Regions from separate parts of the Janthinobacterium sp. PSPC1-1 genome, predicted to be linked through region 2. Evidence: riboswitches for the same ligand, from Rfam matches in the RefSeq annotation. Region 2 holds a riboswitch; the other holds the start of a gene.
What was found. A riboswitch is a leader RNA that binds a small molecule or an ion and turns the genes downstream of it on or off. The one in region 2 is predicted to bind FMN.
Positions count from the first base shown of each region.

Region 1 (8,941 bases), 740 kb from region 2:
TTGATGGCCGACGGGTCGACCAGGTAGGGGCCGTGCAAGCCGGCCGGCGCCAGCCCGACGAGAAAGCGCAGAGCTTTTTCTTCTTCGGGCAAGTCGCCCCAGCCAAAATACTCTTCGAACGTCATGCCGCCGGGCATGAAGCTGAGCACGGCCGTGCCCATGCCCAGCGGCGCGGCCGTGATGGCGGGGATACCCAGGCGCGCGCAAGTGGCGAAGGTGGCCTGGCGCGCGGGGAAGGCAAAGAAATCCAGGCCGTCCACATACAGGTCGACACCGGCAAAAAACTCCGCCAGGTTGCTGTCGTGTATGCCGTCAGGAAATTGTTTAATCTCCAGTTCGGGATTGATGTCCGTCGCCATCTGCGCCAGCACGGCCACCTTGGGCTGGCCCAGGGTGGAGACCATGGCGCCGGCCTGGCGGTTGAAGTTGGCGATATCGAAGGTATCGAAATCGGCGATGTGAAAAGCGCCGATGCCCAGCCGCGCCAGGGTCAGCAAATGCACGCCGCCCACACCGCCCATGCCGGCAATGGCCACGCGCTTGCCGCGCAGGCTGTCCTGCTCCGCCTGCGTGACCCAGCCCAGGTTGCGGGCAAACGCCGCCTGATAGGAAAAACCGTCTGTCATGCTCACCTCTTCTGTGCATCCGCTAAGGACCAAGAATGGTTTGACAGACGCTCGGGCGATAAGTTCCCGCTATGACGACAGCTTAGCGCGCCAGACGGCGCGGCGCTGCCGGCGCCGTGCGCGAGGGTGGCGCGGCATGCCGCGCCACTGCACCGACCTTGAACACGCTGACGATCTGCGCCAGCCCGGCCGCCTGCTCGTTCATCGCCTGCGCCGCCGCCGAAGCCTGCTCGACCAGGGCCGAGTTTTGCTGCGTCATGTTATCCATCTCGACGATGGCCTGGTTGATCTGCTCGATGCCGGCGCTCTGCTCGGCGCTGGCCGAGGAAATCTCGGCCACGATATCGGTCACATGCTGCACGCTGGAAACGACTTTCTCCATCGTCTCGCCCGCCAGCGCCACGAGTTTTTCACCGGCCCCCACTTGCTCGGCGGAACTGTCGATCAATTGCTTGATTTCCTTGGCGGCGGCAGCCGAACGCTGCGCCAGGTTGCGCACCTCGCTGGCGACGACGGCGAAGCCACGCCCCTGCTCGCCCGCGCGCGCAGCTTCCACGGCCGCATTCAAGGCCAAAATATTCGTCTGGAAGGCGATACCGTCGATGACGGCAATGATGTCACCGATCTTTTTCGACGAGGCATTGATGGCGCCCATGGTATCGACCACCTGGCTCACCACGCCGCCCGCCTGGGTCGCCACTTGCGAGGCAGAAATAGCCAGCTGGTTGGCCTGGCGCGCATTGTCCGCATTCTGGCGCACCGTCGAGGTCATTTCTTCCATGGTCGAGGCCGTTTCTTCCAGCGAGCCCGCCTGCTGCTCCGTGCGCGCCGACAGGTCGTGGTTGCCGGAAGCGATCTCGCCGGACGCCGTGGAAATGGCATCCGCATCGTTGCGCACCTGGCTCACCAGATGCGCCAGGTTGTCGCGCATGGCCTTGATCGCCATCAGCAAGCTCGACGTGTCGCCGGGGCGCGTGTCGATCTGCGTGGTCAGATCGCCCTGGGCAATTTGCGCCACGATGGCCGCTGCATAGTCGGGTTCACCACCGAGCTGGGCCAGGATACGGCGCAGCATCAGGGCCGCCAGGGCGCCCACCACCAGCATCAGCGCGCCGCCAATGGCCAGCAGCACGCCAGCCTGGGCCCAGAACTTGTGGTTGATGTCATCGATGTAGGTGCCCGTGCCGATCAGCCAATCCCATGGCGCAAATTTCACCACGGCATACATCTTCGCCACCGGGTCCTTCACACCGGGACGCGTGCCGTCCGCCTGCACCAGGCCGATGCGGCTGGTGGCCAGCGCTGCCCGGTAGCGGTCGCCCGACTGCTTCATGTTCTTTTGCGGCGTGCCGATGCGCGACGCATTCGGATGCACGTACAGCAAGTCGGTGCTGAAATCGCGCACAAAGTAATACATCTCATCCTTGACGAAGCTGCCGATGGCCAGCTTGGCCTGCTGCTGGGCCTGTTCACGCGTGAGCTTGCCCGACTGTTCCAGCGCATACGCCTTTTCCACCGAGGCGTTGGCCAATTCCACCAGCACCGTCAATTGCTCGACCCTTTCGGCCATCATGGTCTGGCGCAGGGAATACAGAGAGAATGACGCGATAAGGACGATGCCTAGCAAGGTGCTGAAACACAGGAGGAGAATGCGCGAACGGAGTGTCATGGGAGCCTGGGTAGAAAATAAAGCGTGGAATTATAAACAATTTCCCAATGGAAATCTTTTCAGAAAAGCAAAGCGGGCGGCGCTACCAGGCTGATGCCTGGCAGGCACCGCCCGCTTTATTGCTACTCGCTTGTTACTGGCGGATCACGCCAGCGCTTCCTTGGCCGCCTCTTCCGGCGTCAAGCCGTCGTAGAACTGGTCGGTAAACCACTCGACCTGCTCTTCAATGTGGTCTTGCGCCTGTGCCACGGTGGCGCCGCCGGCCACCAGGAAGCCTTCAACCTCGATACACCAGTTGATCAATTCCAGGGTTTCCGGATCGAGTTCTTCTTTCTTAGCCATCGTATTTCCTTGCTTGTTAAATTGCGATCACATCCATCAGCAGCAGTTTAACAGCTTCGCCGCCCTGCCGCCCCTGCAATACAACAATGAAGATTACTTAGAGGCAACGTTCTTACGTTCCGGATACAGCACCACCTGCACATAATTGTGCAGGTCCAGGTAGCGCTGCGCCGCCAGTTTGACGGCTTGCGGCGTGATGGCCCGCACGCGCTGCGCGTAGCGCAGGATCTGCGCGGGATCGCGGCCTTGCGTCACGGAACCCATCAGTTGGTTCATCCAGTAATTATTTTCCCGCAAGGATTTCTGCTGGCGTGTGATCCAGTTCAGCTTGACCTTTTCCAGGTCGGCCACGGACGGCCCCTCGGCCTTCATCTTGTTGATTTCGGCAAAGGCGGCGGCGATCACCTTGTCCACATTTTCCGGCCCCGTCGGCAAGTTCAGCGCCACCGAATAATGGCCATACGGATGCTGGCCCATGGACGTTTCGAAGCCGCCGCCATAGATCATGCTCATCTTTTCGCGCAGCACTTCGATGACTTTCAGGTTCAACACCTCGCCCAGCGCCTGCAGGGTCAGCTTTTGCTCGTCCGAATATGCCGCGTCGCCATTGAAGGTGATGGAAATCGTGCTTTTGGGCTCGCTGCCCATGTAGATATCCTTCTTGACGATCCCTGTCACCGGACGCATGCCCACGTCGCGGTAGGCGTGCGGCACCTCGGCCACGGGCAAGGTGCCCAGGTAGCTGGCGATCAGGGGCTTGATCTTCTCGAGCTCGAAGCTGCCCGTGAAGATGAAGGTCATGTCGCGCGCGCTGGAAAAGCGCTGGCGGAAGATGTCCAGCGAGCGCTCCAGGCCCACCTTGTCGAAGTCGGCCGCGCGCGGCACGCCATCGACGCGCGGGTTGTCGCCAAACGTGGCGTGCTGGACGGCATCGTAAAACACGGCTTCCGGCTGCGCCATGCTGTTTTTCGCCAGGTCCTGCTGCTTGCCGATGAAGGATTGGTACAGGCCCACATCCTTGCGCACGTCATGGAAATACAGATACACGAGTTGCAGCATGGCTTCCACGTCGGCGCTGCTGGCCGAGCCGCCAAAGCCTTCGCTCAGTTCGCCCAGCGAGGCGCCCACGTTGACCGTCTTGCCGGCCAACACCTTTTGCAAGTCCAGCGGCGCCAGGTCTTTCAGGCCCATGCTGCCGACCACGGCGCTGGCATAGCGGGCGTTGTAGATGTCGGCGTCGCCGAACAGCGACTGGCCGCCGAAGCGGGTCGAACCCATCAGCACCTGGTCATTCTTGAAATCCGTGGGTTTCAACAGCACGCGCACGCCATTGCCCAGGGTCAGTTCCGTCACGCCGATGGCGCTATTCAACTTTTCAGCGACGATGCTACCGCCGGCCGGCGGGCCGTCCATCAGCTTGCTGGCCAGCACTTTTTCCGTGCGCGGCTCGACCTTTTGCCGCTCGGCTTGCGCCACGGCGTCGAGCAATTGCTGCTGCGTCGGGACGCTGGCGCCCGGTTTCGGCTCGGCGCCCATGAAGACCACCAGTTTCTTTTGCTGGTCGGGAATCACCCTGGCGACCGTCTCGTTGATTTCCTGCAAGGTCACCTGCGGCAAGAGTTCCTGCGCATACAGCAATTCATTGGCGATGCCGGGGATGGCTTCCTGCTCCAGGAAGTTGCGCGAATACTCGGCCACGAAGCCGGACGAATCGGACTTGTCGCGCTCGCTGTACGCGCGCTCGTAATTGCGCAGCATGTTCTTGCGCGCGCGGTCCAGCTCATCCTGGCTGAAACCGAAGCGGCGCGCCCGCTCATCTTCTTGCACCAGCGCGTCGACGGCCGGCTGCACGCCGCCCTTGCCCAGCAAGGCATATGCGCTGAACGATTCATAGCCGCGCACCAGCTTGCCCATGCTGCTGCCGCCCTGGATGAAGGGCGGGTTCGCTTGCTGCGTCAATTCCTGCATGCGCGCGCTGAGCATCTGGCCATACAGGTTTTCGATCATCTGGCGGCGGTAGTCGGCAATGGTGACGGGCTCCTGCGCGGCGCGGATCGGGTAGCGGATGAAGACAGTGTCGTCCGGCGCTTCCTTGTCCGTGATCACCAGCGCTTCCGTTTGCGAGCGCTGCGGCACTTCCGCATACAGGCGCGGACGCGGTTTCGCGGGATTTTTCAGCTTGCTGAAATGCTGCTGGATCAGCTTTTCAGCCTGTTTCGGCTCCACGTCACCGACCACCATCACGGCCATCAGGTCGGGGCGGTACCAATCCTTGTAGAAACGCTTGATGGCTTCCGGCTTGAACGTTTTCAAGACGGATTCCTTGCCGATCGGCATGCGCTGCGCATAGCGCGAACCGTTCAGCAGCTTCGGATACAGCACCTTGTTCATGCGGTCGCTGGCGCCCTTGCCCAGGCGCGCCTCTTCCAGCACGATGCCGCGCTCGCTGTTGATGTCGGCCGGATTGAATTTCAAGCCATGCGCCCAGTCTTCCAGCACGAGAAAACCCTTTTCCAGGTTGTCCTTCTTGTTCGTCGGAATCGGCAGCACGTAGACGGTTTCATCGAAACTCGTGTAGGCGTTCAGGTCGGCGCCGAACTTCACGCCGATCGATTGCAAATAGGAAATGAGCTCATTGCGCTTGAAATGCGTGGAGCCATTGAAGGCCATGTGTTCCGTGAAATGCGCCAGGCCTTGCTGGTCGTCATCTTCCAGGATGGAGCCGGCTTTCACCACCAGGCGCAATTCCACTTTCTGCGCGGGACGGGCATTTTTCTTGATGTAGTAGGTCAAGCCATTCGGCAATTTTCCGACGGTCACTTCTGGTGCCAGCGGCAGGGGATCGGTCAAACGGATTTCCGCCTGGGCCATGCAGGCGCATGCCAGCAAGACGGCGCCCGAGATCAGGCGTAATTTACTCAGCTTCATGTATTCTCAACGGTAAGATTCAGTAGACATACCTTACACTGAAATCGTCTTTCCGCCATTAAAAACAGCTTAGGAAAACTGCTGTGCCCTGGCAACTTTGCCGAATGACAAACTCAACACTGCCCTGCCACATTTTTTCAATTGTGCTAGAGTATTGCCGCCGGTCATGTGGACCGGCACAACAATACGTCTTCGGGGCGGGGTGCGATTCCCCACCGGCGGTAAGACCGGCAACGGTCAAGCCCGCGAGCGCTTGTCAGGTTTCGCCTGATGAGGTCAGCAGATCCGGTGTGATTCCGGGGCCGACGGTATAGTCCGGATGAAAGAAGATGTGCAGTAAACGCGATGTCCCATCGACCTGTCGATGCGGCCGGCTGCGTCTATTCGCTTGCCCTGCAGCGTTTTTCGCCTATGCGAGGAGCGTTTCACCATGTTAGTCAACAGCTATACCCTGCTTTCCAACGACCTGGAAGGTCGCATCCAGTCCGCCCTGGCCGCCATGCGCGCCGGCATTCCCGTCATCCTGCTCGATGATTTCGACCGTGAAAACGAAGCCGACCTGATCCTGTCTGCCGAGAAACTCACCAACGAAACCATGGCCCTCTTGATCCGCGAATGCAGCGGCATCGTCTGCCTGTGCCTGCCCACGGACGTCGTCAGCGCGCTGGAATTGCCGCCCATGTCGCCCGACAACGGCAGCCGCTACGGCACGCCGTTTACGGTATCCATCGAGGCGCGCGACGGCGTCACGACGGGCGTGTCGGCCGCTGACCGCGTGACCACCATCCGCGCCGCCATCGCGCCGAACGCCAAGCCGGCCGATCTGGTGCGCCCCGGCCACGTGTTCCCCCTGCGCGCCGCACCCGGTGGCGTGCTCGAGCGCCGTGGCCACACGGAAGGCTCGGTCGACCTGTCGCGCATGGCGGGCCTGAACCCGGCCGCCGTGCTGTGCGAACTGATGAACCCGGACGGCAGCATGATGCGCGGCGACGATATCGAACGCTTCGCCGAGCTGCATGGCATGCCGATCCTGACCATCGAAGAACTGGTGGAGTGGCGCAGCACGCGCGGACAGTAAGCCTGCTTCAGGCGGTGGCCACGGCCTTCGGCACATGCACGTGCCGATACACGAGGCCCGCCGCCAGGCCATACGCGACGGCAATCGTCGCGTAGGCCAGCGGCAAGCGCAGCGACCAGTCCGGCAGCATGTGCAGGATGCTGCCGATCAGGGCCACCCCCACCAGCGCGCCAATCTGCCGGTTCGCATTCAGGGCCGCCGCCGCGCTGTTCGCATGCTGCTTGCCGGCCACCCGCATCACGGTGGCCGTCATGGCGGGAATGGCAATGCCGATGGCCACGTTCATCACAGCCGTGCCCAGCGCCAGCCAGCCATATGGCGTGCCCGGACGCAAGCCCATCAGCAGCAAGGCCATCACGGCCCCCACCAGCAAGCCGGCCAGCATGGGCAAGCGCGTGCCATGACGCGCCGCGATACCGCCTGCCATGAAGTTCCCCACCGTATAGGCCGCCATCATCGGCAGCAATCGCAAGCCCGACTGCAAGGCATCGGCGCCGCCCGACTGCTGCAGGAACAGGCTCAATAAAAACAGCTGGCCGAAGACGCAGAAATTGATCAAAAAACCAACGCCATTGGCCGCGCCAAAGCTGCTGCTGTGAAACAGTTCACGCGGCAACAGCGGATGGCTGCCGCTGCGCTCGCGCCGCAGCAACTGCCAGGCCGACAGCAAGGTCAAGGCCCCCGCCGCCAGCACGCCGGGCGACAGCCAGCCCAGCACGGGCCCTTCAATCAGCACGAAACTGAGGCCCGCCAGCGCCGCCACGCCCAGCGCATGGCTGAACAGAGATAAATCGCGCGGCTGGCGCGCCGGCGCGGCCAGCAACAGCTGCGCCATGACGATGGCCAGCACGCCCAGCGGCACGTTGACCCAGAAGACGCTGCGCCAGCCGAACTGGTGCACGAGGATGCCGCCGATCAGGGGGCCGGACGCGCCAGCCACACCCACCAGCGCCGACCAGGCGCCCAGCATGCGCGTACGTTCGCGCTCGTCTTCAAAGCTGTGCGTCAGCAGGCTAAGCGAACTGGGCATGAACAAGGCCGCACCCGCGCCCTGCAGCAAGCGCGCCGCCGTCAAAAAATGCCCGTCGGGCGCGGCGCCGCACAACACCGAGCCGAGGATAAAGATGCCGAGGCCGCCCTGGTACACGGCTTTCGGCCCGTAGCGGTCGGCCAGCGCGCCGCCGGCCAGCAGCAGCGCGGCAAACGTCAAGGTGTAGCCGTCGACCACCCACACCAGGCCCGTCAGCGGGATGCTCAAGTCCAGGGCGATATCGGACAGCGCCACGTTGACGGCCGTGACGTCGAGCATGGCCATGACGAAGCCGAAGGCCAGGGTCAGCAGGATCAAGCCGCTGGCGCGGTGTGGTGTAGGGACAGACATGATATTTCCTTGCAGGGACAGCGGGCAGCCATTATGCGAGCGTTGAATAATGCAGTAAACAGGCATAAAATCGGCGCATTGATGCAAAAATGCATCAGCAAACAAGGACAAGGACTGGGCTCATGGATTGGGATAACGCGCGCATCTTTCTGGCCATCGGCCGCGCCGGCACCCTGCGCGGTGCCGCGGCCCTGTTGCGCATCGACCAGGCCACCTGCGGGCGCCGCCTGGCAGCACTGGAAAGCTCGCTGGGCGCCACCCTGTTCCTGCGCACGCCGTCGGGCTACGTGCCCACGCCGGCCGGCGAACTGGCGCTGACGGCGGCCGAAGCCATGGAGCGGGCGGCCGACAAACTGCAACGCGAGATGCAGGGCGTCGACAACCGTTTAAGCGGCCTGGTGCGCGTGGCCACCACCGACACCATGGCCAGCCATTTCGTCATCCGCGCCATGCAGCAGCTGCACGCGGCCCACCCGGACATCCGCATCGTGCTCAACGTGGCGCCCGCGCTGGCCAGCCTGACGCGGCGCGAAGCGGACCTGGCCGTGCGCGGCGTGCGCCCCACCGACCCGGACCTGATCTCGCGCCACCTGGTCAAGCGCAGCCTGGGCCTGTATGCGTCGAAAAGCTATCTGGCCGAACGGGGCGAACCCGTGCGCGGCACAGCGCTGGCCGGCCACGATATCGTCATCTACCACCAGTCCGTGACGCCCCGTCATGGGGAAAAAATCGCGGGAGAACCCGTCGCCAACGCCAGGGTCGCCATGGAAGTGAACTCGGCGGCGATGCTGCAGGAAGCCACGCGCGCAGGCCTGGGCGTGGCCGAGCTGGCCACCCACCTGGGCGATATCGACCCGCAACTGGTGCGCATCTGGCCCGAGCGGGCGGAAAGCTACGACGTGTGGCTGGTCATGCAT
Region 1 covers NZ_JAFCWP010000001.1:781,478-790,418, reverse strand. The annotation lists gene ACP7EG_RS03570 (ThiF family adenylyltransferase) at 1-626, opposite strand, end outside; gene ACP7EG_RS03565 (methyl-accepting chemotaxis protein) at 709-2,295, opposite strand; gene ACP7EG_RS03560 (hypothetical protein) at 2,440-2,637, opposite strand; gene ACP7EG_RS03555 (M16 family metallopeptidase) at 2,731-5,565, opposite strand; FMN riboswitch at 5,750-5,900, shown strand; gene ribB (3,4-dihydroxy-2-butanone-4-phosphate synthase) at 5,996-6,643, shown strand; gene ACP7EG_RS03545 (MFS transporter) at 6,651-8,024, opposite strand; gene ACP7EG_RS03540 (LysR family transcriptional regulator) at 8,147-8,941, shown strand, end outside.
Region 1: linked by a shared signal. The riboswitch ahead of ribB (3,4-dihydroxy-2-butanone-4-phosphate synthase) and the one ahead of ACP7EG_RS06725 (6,7-dimethyl-8-ribityllumazine synthase) in region 2 are both predicted to bind FMN.

Region 2 (8,941 bases):
CAACGGCAGTGTGCCGGCGCTGGCGGGCAGCACGCAGCCTGTCGGCTACAACCGCACCATCTACCAGCACAAGGCGCGCAGCGCGGCCATCTTCGGCAGCACGACCGTCAACTTCAGCGAGCAGTTGCTGTCCACATTCGGCCTGCGCTGGACGACGGAAACCAAGGACCTCGACTTGCAGCGCGTGCAGGCCGCATCGAATTCGGTGACGTTTGGTGATGCGGCCAACTGGTGGAACACGGTCCGGGGCGGCAATTACACGGCCGCTTCGGTCGTCAACAACAATTTCACCTCGAATCCGTCCACCACGTGGAATGCACTGACCTATGACGTCACGCCCGAATACCGCTTCAGCAGCACCCTGCGCGGCTATCTGAAATACGCACACGGCATCAAGTCCGGCGGCTACAACACGAGTGCCACGGACGTGCGGGCCCTGAACACGGTCAAGCCGGAAACCCTGAACTCGTTCGAGGCGGGAATCAAGTCCGAATGGCTGGACGGGCGCCTCAATTTCAACGCCAACGTCTTCCACTACGATTACAAGAACGTGCAGGTGAATATCACGGGCGTGTACAACGGCGACCCCACGCAAAGCGTCAATTACCTGCAGAACGTGCGCAAGGCCCACGTGAATGGCGCGGAATTCGAGATCGAGGCGCAGCCGACGGACAACCTGCACATCAATGCCAATCTGGGCCTGCTGCGCACGGAATTCGACGATTTCGCCATCCAGAACAATGGCGGCGACCGTTCCGGCAATGAATTCGTGCGCTCGCCCCACGTGACGGCCTTGCTGGCGGCCGATTACCGCTACCCGCTGGGCAATGGCGCGCAGCTGGTCTTCAGCGGCGATGTGCGCTACACGTCGAAGCAGTACTACTATGTCGACCCGCAAAATGCCGCGCGCGGCTTGCTGAACCAGGGCGGCTTCGCGCTGGCCAATGCGCGCCTGTCGTATGTGCTCCCGGGCGGCAAGCAGCGGATCACGGCGTATGCGAACAACCTGGCCGACAAGGTTTACCGCAACCACACGCTCACCAGCTTCGTGCCGGGTGCCGTGAATGGCGACACGGTGATCATTGGCCAGGGCCGCACGGTGGGCGCCTCGTACACGGTGCAGTTCTGACCCTGCAGGGCAGGGGCAGGGGCGATATGCTATAGTCGCCGGGCGTGGCTGCCGCACCCGGTGCGCTGGCCACGCAACGTTCTCAGGGCGGGGTGCGATTCCCCACCGGCGGTAATGGCATGCGTGCCTAGCCCGCGAGCGCTTGCTGGCATGGTCTTTGGACCATGCCGGCAAGGTCAGCAGACCTGGTGTGATTCCGGGGCCGACGGTATAGTCCGGATAAAGAGAGAGCGGGATGGAATCATTGTGTTGGTGCCGGCATACGCCCGGCGCATGGACGGCCTGCGTTTGCCGTCGGTGCGCGGGTGCACGTGCCTGCATGCGCAGTTGGGCGTGGCTTTCATGCGCCCGTCATATCCCCTTCGATCCAATGCCCTGTTTTTTGTCATTCTTGAAAACAGGAGTCTTTTATATGTCACAAGCGTCACACGCAATACCAGCCAAACGCATCGCCTTCATCCAGGCGGGCTGGCACCGCGACATCGTCGCGCAATGCCGATTGTCCTTCATCGCCGAAATGGCGACCCTGGGTTTCACGCAGGACGATATCGATGTCATCGACGTCGCCGGCGCCTTTGAAATTCCCCTGCATGCGCAAGTGCTGGCCAGGAGCGGCCAATACGCGGCGATTGCCGCTTCCGCCCTGGTGGTGGACGGCGGCATCTACCGGCATGACTTCGTGGCCGATGCCGTCATTTCCGGCATGATGCAGGTGCAACTGGCGACGGGCGTGCCCGTGCTGTCGGCCGTGCTGACCCCGCACCACTTCCATGCGGGCCACGAGCACCAGGAATTCTACTTCCAGCATTTCAAGGTCAAGGGCGTCGAACTGGCCACTGCCTGCGCGGCCACCATCCGCTCGCTGCAGCGGCTGGCGCAACCGGCCGCCGCCCCGCACGAGGCCTTGGCTGCCTAGGGCTCAGTTTGCCTTGATGCCGTAGTACCCGGGGCCAGCACATGTTGCCATGTGCTGGCCCCGTTTCTTTATGCGGCTTGCCGCAGCAGCGCTTCCAGTCGCCGCTGCGCTTCCTCCAGCGGCCGGCAGTCGATCCAGGCGTCGATATCCACGTCGCGGTCCAGGAAGCCGTGCTGCAGCTGGAAGTCCTTCTGCTGGCGGAATAGCGCCACCTTCTCGTCGGACAGGTCGGGCGCCAGGGTCAAATGAAAACCGTCGCGGTAGGCTTCGGCCACAGCGTCGGCGCCGGCCCGCGTTTCGCCCTGCAGGATGGCCAGCACGTCGGCCTGGTGGCTGCGCGCCCAGTGGGCGGCGCGCAGCGTTTGCGTCAAAAAGCGCACGACCAGCTCGAAATGCTGTTCCAGCATCGTTTCATGCACGGTGATCGGGCGTGGCGTGCCGTTATTCACGCGGAAGCGCCGGTCGGGCAGGGCGTCGATGTCTATGCCCACTTCCAGCCCGGCCGCGCGGGCCGCTTCGGCCGCCGCCGCGCCTTTCACGTAGACGGCATCGACTTCGCCGCGCAAGAGCGGCGCGATGCCTTGCCACAGGCCCGCGCCCAGATTTGCCTGCGTTGGCGCCTCGCCACCCACTTCCACCAGTCGCACATCGTCCAGCGTCAAGCCGGCCGACGCCAGCACGCCCTTGTAGCCGGCCAGGCTCATGCCGCGCGCGATGCTGCGCCCGCGCCGGTTCTCGCGCAAGTCTTCCGCGCGAAAGGCGGGTAAAGCCAGGCGCTTGCCCTGCAGCTGCGCGGGCGTCGTGATACCGGAACCGGGGCGCACGAGGATGGCTTGCCATTCGTCGATCCAGGTCAGGCCGATCAGGCGCGTGGGCGCCCCTTGCGCGCGCGCGGGCAGGGCCAGCAGGTTGCCGCCTTCGCGCACGAGCGTGGACAGGCCGTGGTCGTAATGGTGGCGCGCCAGTTCGCCACCTACTTCCTGCAGGGTTTTCAGGGCGATGCCGTCGCGGGCGAATTCCTCGTCCAGCCAGCCAAGCTTGTAGGCCAGGCCCGTGGCCGTGGGCACGGGGCAGCGCGTGAACCAGACGGTATCGACTTCAGGGGATGGTGCGGTAGTCATGGGATTCCTTCGTGGTGGGTGGAGCCTTGAGCCGTGCAGGAAACGTGCCCGCGCCGCTTGCTGGCTTGGCGACAGCGCCTGCGTCCAGCGCTGCTGCCACGCCAGCAGCCGCTGTTGCGCAGGCAGCAGCCTTCCACCATTTCTGCGGCCCTGGCGCTGGCACGCGTCTTGCGAAAGTAGAGGCATGACTGATTCGTACCTCAACCTCAAAGAATGGAGCATGACATGACGGACGTGGCACAAGCGCAAGCACAACTAGTACAGGTGCAGGAGTTGACGGCGGCCGAACTGGCCTTCGTGGAACAGGTGCGGCGCGATGCGCAGACGGCCTTCGACGGCTTGCGCGAGACAGGCAGCCTGACGGCCAACGGCACGGTGGGCTTTGTCGAGCGCACCCCTGGCGGTGACAAGGTGGTGGTCGTCAACGACCCGGGCCCGTTCCGCCGCGGCCAGCCCCTGAAGGCGGCCGTGCTGGCGCTCGATGGCACGGTGATTGTGGGCGACGCCAACAACGGTGGCGCGCGTTACTTGAAACTGTTCCGCGAGCGGCCCGAGGTCACGTCGATCTCGCACGTGCACTCGCCGTCCCTGGGCGCGTGGGCGCAGACGCACCGCACCCTGCCGATCCGCTACGTGCCCGTGCAGCGCTTCCAGCTGATCCGCGAAATTCCCATCTATATCGACCGCCGCCAGCCGGAAGTCGATTTCATCCTCGGTGAAATCGCCCGCAACACGCACGCGACGGCCATCCTGGAAGCGAATGGCGGCGCCACCGTGTGGGGCAAGCAGGGCTTGCTGAAGCTGGCCGAGTTCATCCTGCTGCTGGAAGAGGGCGCCAAGATCCAGATCGCGGCCGAAGCCATTGGCGGCTCGCGCGACTTCGGTCCCGGCGTGTTGCTGCAGCAATGGAAGATGAGCAAGCTGATCGACACGGCGCGCGCGCTCTCCCTGCTGCCCGCCACCGATCTGGTGTAACCCTTTCAAGAACAGGCCCGAGATGTCATTGAAATTCTTACGTTTGACCTGGCGCAAGGTATTCGCCGCCGTCGTGGCGGCCAGCTTGCTGGCGCCAGCCATCGCGCTGGCGGCAGAAGCGCTGCCGGCCGCCGTGCGCATCGCCGTCGTGGCCCGCACGGCGCCGTCCGGCAAGACCGTGTTTGCCGGTTCGGCCGCCCAGGTGGCCGCGCAGGGCTGGCTGGCCGCCGAACTGGGCAAGCTGGGCGTGAAGCTGGAATGGGTGCCCGTCACCACCAATTCCGTGGCAACGCAGGTCAACGAGGCGTTTGCCAATCACTCGATCGACCTGGCCCAGTATGGCGACTTGCCATCGATAATCGCCAATGCCTCCGGCTTGCAGACGCGGCTGATACTGCCCGGCGGCAGCGCCAACAACACCTATCTGGTGGTGCCGAACGGTTCCACGGCCCGTTCGATCAAGGATTTGAAGGGCAAGAAGATCGCCTTGCACCGTGGGCGGCCGTGGGAATACCCATTCGCCCGCCTGCTGGAAGCAAATGGCATGACCTTGCGCGACGTCAAGATCCTCAACCTCAATCCACAGGCAGGCGCGGCGGCCGTGGCGACGGGTGGCGCGGACGCCTTCTTCACCCTCAGCGACGCCTTCTTGCTGGAAGATAAAAAAGTGGGCAAGATCATCTGGTCCAGCAAGGCGCCGCCGCAGGACTGGAAGATGCGCGCCGAACTGTGGGCCGACAGCGGCTTCCTGCAACGCTATCCGCAGCTGGCCCAGCTGGTGGTGACGGCCTATGTGCGCGAACACCACCGTGCCGCCGGCGCGGGTGGCGAAGATGACTATGTGCGCACCGAGGCGGCCGCGGGCCAGGTGGAAAGCGTCGTGCGGCGCGAACTGGCGGGCGACCATACGCCGTGGCAGGCACGCTGGTCGCCGTTGTTTACGGCCAGCTTGCGCCAGCATTACGTGGGCGAGGCGGCGTATGCGAAGAGCGCGGGCCTGATCGCGCGGCCCCTGCAAGTCGATAGCCTGTTCGCGCCCCAGTTCGTCAACCAGGCGCTGGCGCAGCTGAAGCTGCAAACCTACTGGACGCCATGACTTCCATCGTCAACGCCATCGCCTTGCCGCGCGTCCATGCTGCAGCACGTGCAGCCTCTGTCCCCTTGCTGCAACGCTTTGTGCGCTCGTCCTGGTCCGTGTGGGCGTCGCCGCTCGCCTTGCTGCTGCTGTGGACGGCGGCCACCACCTTCGAGTGGATGCCGGCGCACATCTTGATGTCGCCATGGCAAGTGCTGCTGACGGCCCGCGACCTGGCCGAGAGCGGCGAACTGGGCCAGCATCTGGGCATCAGCCTGTTCCGCCTGCTGGCCGGTTTCGGCCTGGGCGCCAGCGCGGGCCTGGCCTTCGGCGTCGTGCTGGGCCTGTCGCCTGGCTTGCGCAGCTACGTCGACCCCACCTTCAATGTCTTGCGCCAGCTGCCCACCGTGGCCCTGATCCCTTTGTTTATCTTGCTGTTCGGCATAGGCGAGAGCTTCAAGGTGTTTATCGTGGCCAAGGCCAGTTTCTTCATCGTGGCGCTGGCCGTGCATGACGCCATCCGCAACCTGTCGCAGCGCTACTTTGAGGTGGCGCACGTGTATTGCTTTTCGCGCTGGCAGCGCATCCGCCTGATCGTCTTGCCGGCCATCGTGCCGGCCGCGCTGACGGGCATGCGCATCGCCCTGTCGCGCTCGTGGATGGTGCTGGTGGGCGCGGAATTGCTGGCCGCCGACAGCGGCCTGGGGCAGATGATGGAAATGGGCCGGCAAATGTTCCGCCTCGACGTGGTGATGGTGGGCGTGGTGCTGACAGGCGTGATCGGCTTCGGCCTGGACCGGGCCTGCCACGCGCTGGAATCGCGGTTGATGCGCTGGAAGCGTAACGGGGAGTCCATATGAAACAACGTTTGATCCAGATCATCAAGGGCGCGCTGTTGCCGCTGGCCTTGCTGGGCGCCTGGCAATGGGCCTCCGGCCAGGGTGCGGCGGCCGCCTACATCTTTGTCTCGCTGGGAGATTTGGCGCACAGCCTGCGCGACCTGCTCGTCACGGGCGAACTGTGGGTGCATTTGCGCGCCAGCCTGGGCCGCACTCTGGCCGGCTTGCTGCTGGGCGGCAGCGCCGGCATCGTCACGGGTGCGCTGATGGCGCAGTCGCCGCTGGCTGACCGATTGATTGGCACGCTGTTCCACAGCATCCGGCAAGTACCGTTGCTGGGCCTGATCCCTTTGCTGGGCCTGTGGGTGGGCAATGGCGATGGCGCCAAGCTGCTGGTGATCGCCATCGCCGCCTTTTATCCTACCGTGCTCAACACGCAGGCGGGCATGCGCCAGGTGGAGGGAAGATTGCGCGAAGTGGGGCAGGTGCTGACCCTGACGCGCTGGCAAACCTTGCGCCAGATTTTGCTGCCGGGCGCCATGCCGGCCATCGTCACGGGTGTCACGCATGCGCTGGCGTTTGCCTGGCTGGCTTGCCTGGGCGGCGAACTGCTGTTTGCAGCTGGGCCCGGCATGGGTTCATTGTTGCTGAACGGTGAAGTGTCGGGCCGCATGGATGTCGTCTTGCTGGCCGTGCTGGTGATCGCGCTGCTGGCGCAGGCGATGAACGTGGCGTTTGCGCGGCTGGCGCGTTTGCTGGTGAAGGGGCGCAGCAGTGAGTGACTCGATGCCTTTACAAGCGGATGCGGCCGTCAGCGCCCGCGACGGCGAACTGCGCGCCTTCTTGCTGCGCTTCATCGGTTTGACCTTGCTGTCGGGCGTGACCATCGGCATGAACAAGGTGCTGGCCACCTTGCTGGGTTTACATTTGCACGTGAGCAATTTCCAACTGGCCGCGATCAGCAGCGCGGAAACCCTGGCCATGGCGCTGGGCACCATACCGGCCGGCTACATTCTTTCGCGTGGCAACCCGAAGCATCTGTATGCGGGCGTCAGCCTGAGCCTGGCGCTGGCCTTTTGCGTGCTGCCGTGGCTGCCCGGCTGGCAATGGGTGGCCCTGCTGATGTTTCTCGTCGGCCTGTGCATCTCGCTGCGCATCGTGGCCATGAGCACCGTGTTTCTCGTGCGCCTGCCGGAACTGGGGCAGGGCAAGGCGGGCTGGTACAAGGGGACCTTGATACTCGGCATGCAGTTCCTCGGGCCTTTGTGCGGCAATTACCTGATCGCCCAACTGGGGCTGAAGGCAGGCTTTTTGATCTCCGCCCTGATGTTCGCCATGCTGGCGGTACTGGGCTGGCAAGTGTTGCCCAGCAATACGGCACCGCGCAAGCTTGGGGGACATGCTGCCGTACCCGGCGCGGCCAGCTTGCGCGAGCTGCTGCGCCTGCCCGTCGTGCGCGTGACTTACCTGTTCGAGATACTCGCCAGCTTCACGGCGTCCAGCGTGGGCGTGTTTTCCATCTTGCTGGCCATCCGCGTGCTGCACTGGCCTGCGCATCACTCCGTCTGGCTGATGGCCGTGCAGGGACTCAGCTGCGTGCTGGTGTTGCTGTTCCTGGGGCGCCTTGTGCTGGCCAGCCCGTACCGCGAGCAACTGTATGGCGGCGCCCACCTGGCCATCATGGCCGCCTTGCTGATCCTGGGCCTGTGGCCCTCCAGCATCGCTTACCTGGGCGCGTCCGTGCTGCTGGGCCTGGGCCTGGGCGTGAATAACCTCGTCAATACGGACAATATCGCCCGGGCGCCCGTCGACAAGGCCCGCGTTTCCGCCCATCTGACGCTGTTTGGCATGGTGGGCGGCACGGCTGGCGCGCTGGCGGCGGGCCGCCTGGCCGACCTGACGGGTCTGCGCAATGTGTTCCTGATCTGGCTGGCTCCATGGCTGGCCGCCTGGCTGGTTTTCCACGGCAGCCGCTGGCTGCGCCGGGCGCCGCCCGCCGCCGTTTCTTCCCTCGCCCCCACTGCAGAGAGTACGCCATGAATGATTTCGTTTCCCCTTCGACCTTGCTGCCGCAGCGGCAGCACCTGAGCGGCGGCTTGCAAGTGCAGCACGTGAGCAAGTCGTTTTCGCTGAAAGGCGCGCCGCTGCTGGTGCTCGACGACATTTCCCTGACCATTGCGCCCGGTGAATTCGTCGCCATCGTGGGCGCGTCCGGTTGCGGCAAGTCAACCCTGCTGCGCCTGCTGGCGGGCCTCGATACGGATTACACGGGCTTGCTGCTGCACGACGGCGTGCCGATTCGTGGCACGGATTTGCACCGGGGCCTGGTGTTCCAGGACCACCGCTTGTTTCCGTGGCTGACGGTGCAGCAGAACGTCGCCGTGGCTTTCAGCAATACCCGTGTGCCGCTGGCCGAGCGCACCGCCCGCGTGGCGGCGGAAATCACGCGCGTGGGCCTCGATGGCTATGCGGATGCGTATCCGCATCAGTTGTCGGGCGGCATGTCGCAGCGGGCGGCGATTGCCCGCGCCCTCGTGGGGCGGCCCGACGTGCTGCTGCTGGACGAACCGCTGGGCGCGCTCGACGCGCTGACCCGCTTGCGCCTGCAGCAGGAACTGCGCCGCCTGTGGCAAGACGAGGGCATCACCATGGTGATGGTCACGCATGACATCGATGAAGCTGTCTACCTGGCCGACCGCATCGTCGTGCTCGATGCGCGCCCGGGCAAGGTGCGCCGCGTGCAGGATGTGCCGCTGGCTCACCCGCGCCAGCGCGGTTCGCCGGGCTTTGTCGCCATCCGCGACGGCTTGCATGCGGATTTCAGCGACCTGGACGACACGCACGCGCCCGTGGCGCAGGATGTAGATCCCAGCAGCTCATGGGATG
Region 2 covers NZ_JAFCWP010000001.1:1,519,571-1,528,511, forward strand. The annotation lists gene ACP7EG_RS06720 (TonB-dependent receptor) at 1-1,129, shown strand, start outside; FMN riboswitch at 1,204-1,365, shown strand; gene ACP7EG_RS06725 (6,7-dimethyl-8-ribityllumazine synthase) at 1,542-2,045, shown strand; gene ACP7EG_RS06730 (ABC transporter substrate-binding protein) at 2,114-3,166, opposite strand; gene ACP7EG_RS06735 (class II aldolase/adducin family protein) at 3,392-4,141, shown strand; gene ACP7EG_RS06740 (ABC transporter substrate-binding protein) at 4,164-5,237, shown strand; gene ACP7EG_RS06745 (ABC transporter permease) at 5,234-6,076, shown strand; gene ACP7EG_RS06750 (ABC transporter permease) at 6,073-6,837, shown strand; gene ACP7EG_RS06755 (MFS transporter) at 6,842-8,095, shown strand; gene ACP7EG_RS06760 (ABC transporter ATP-binding protein) at 8,092-8,941, shown strand, end outside.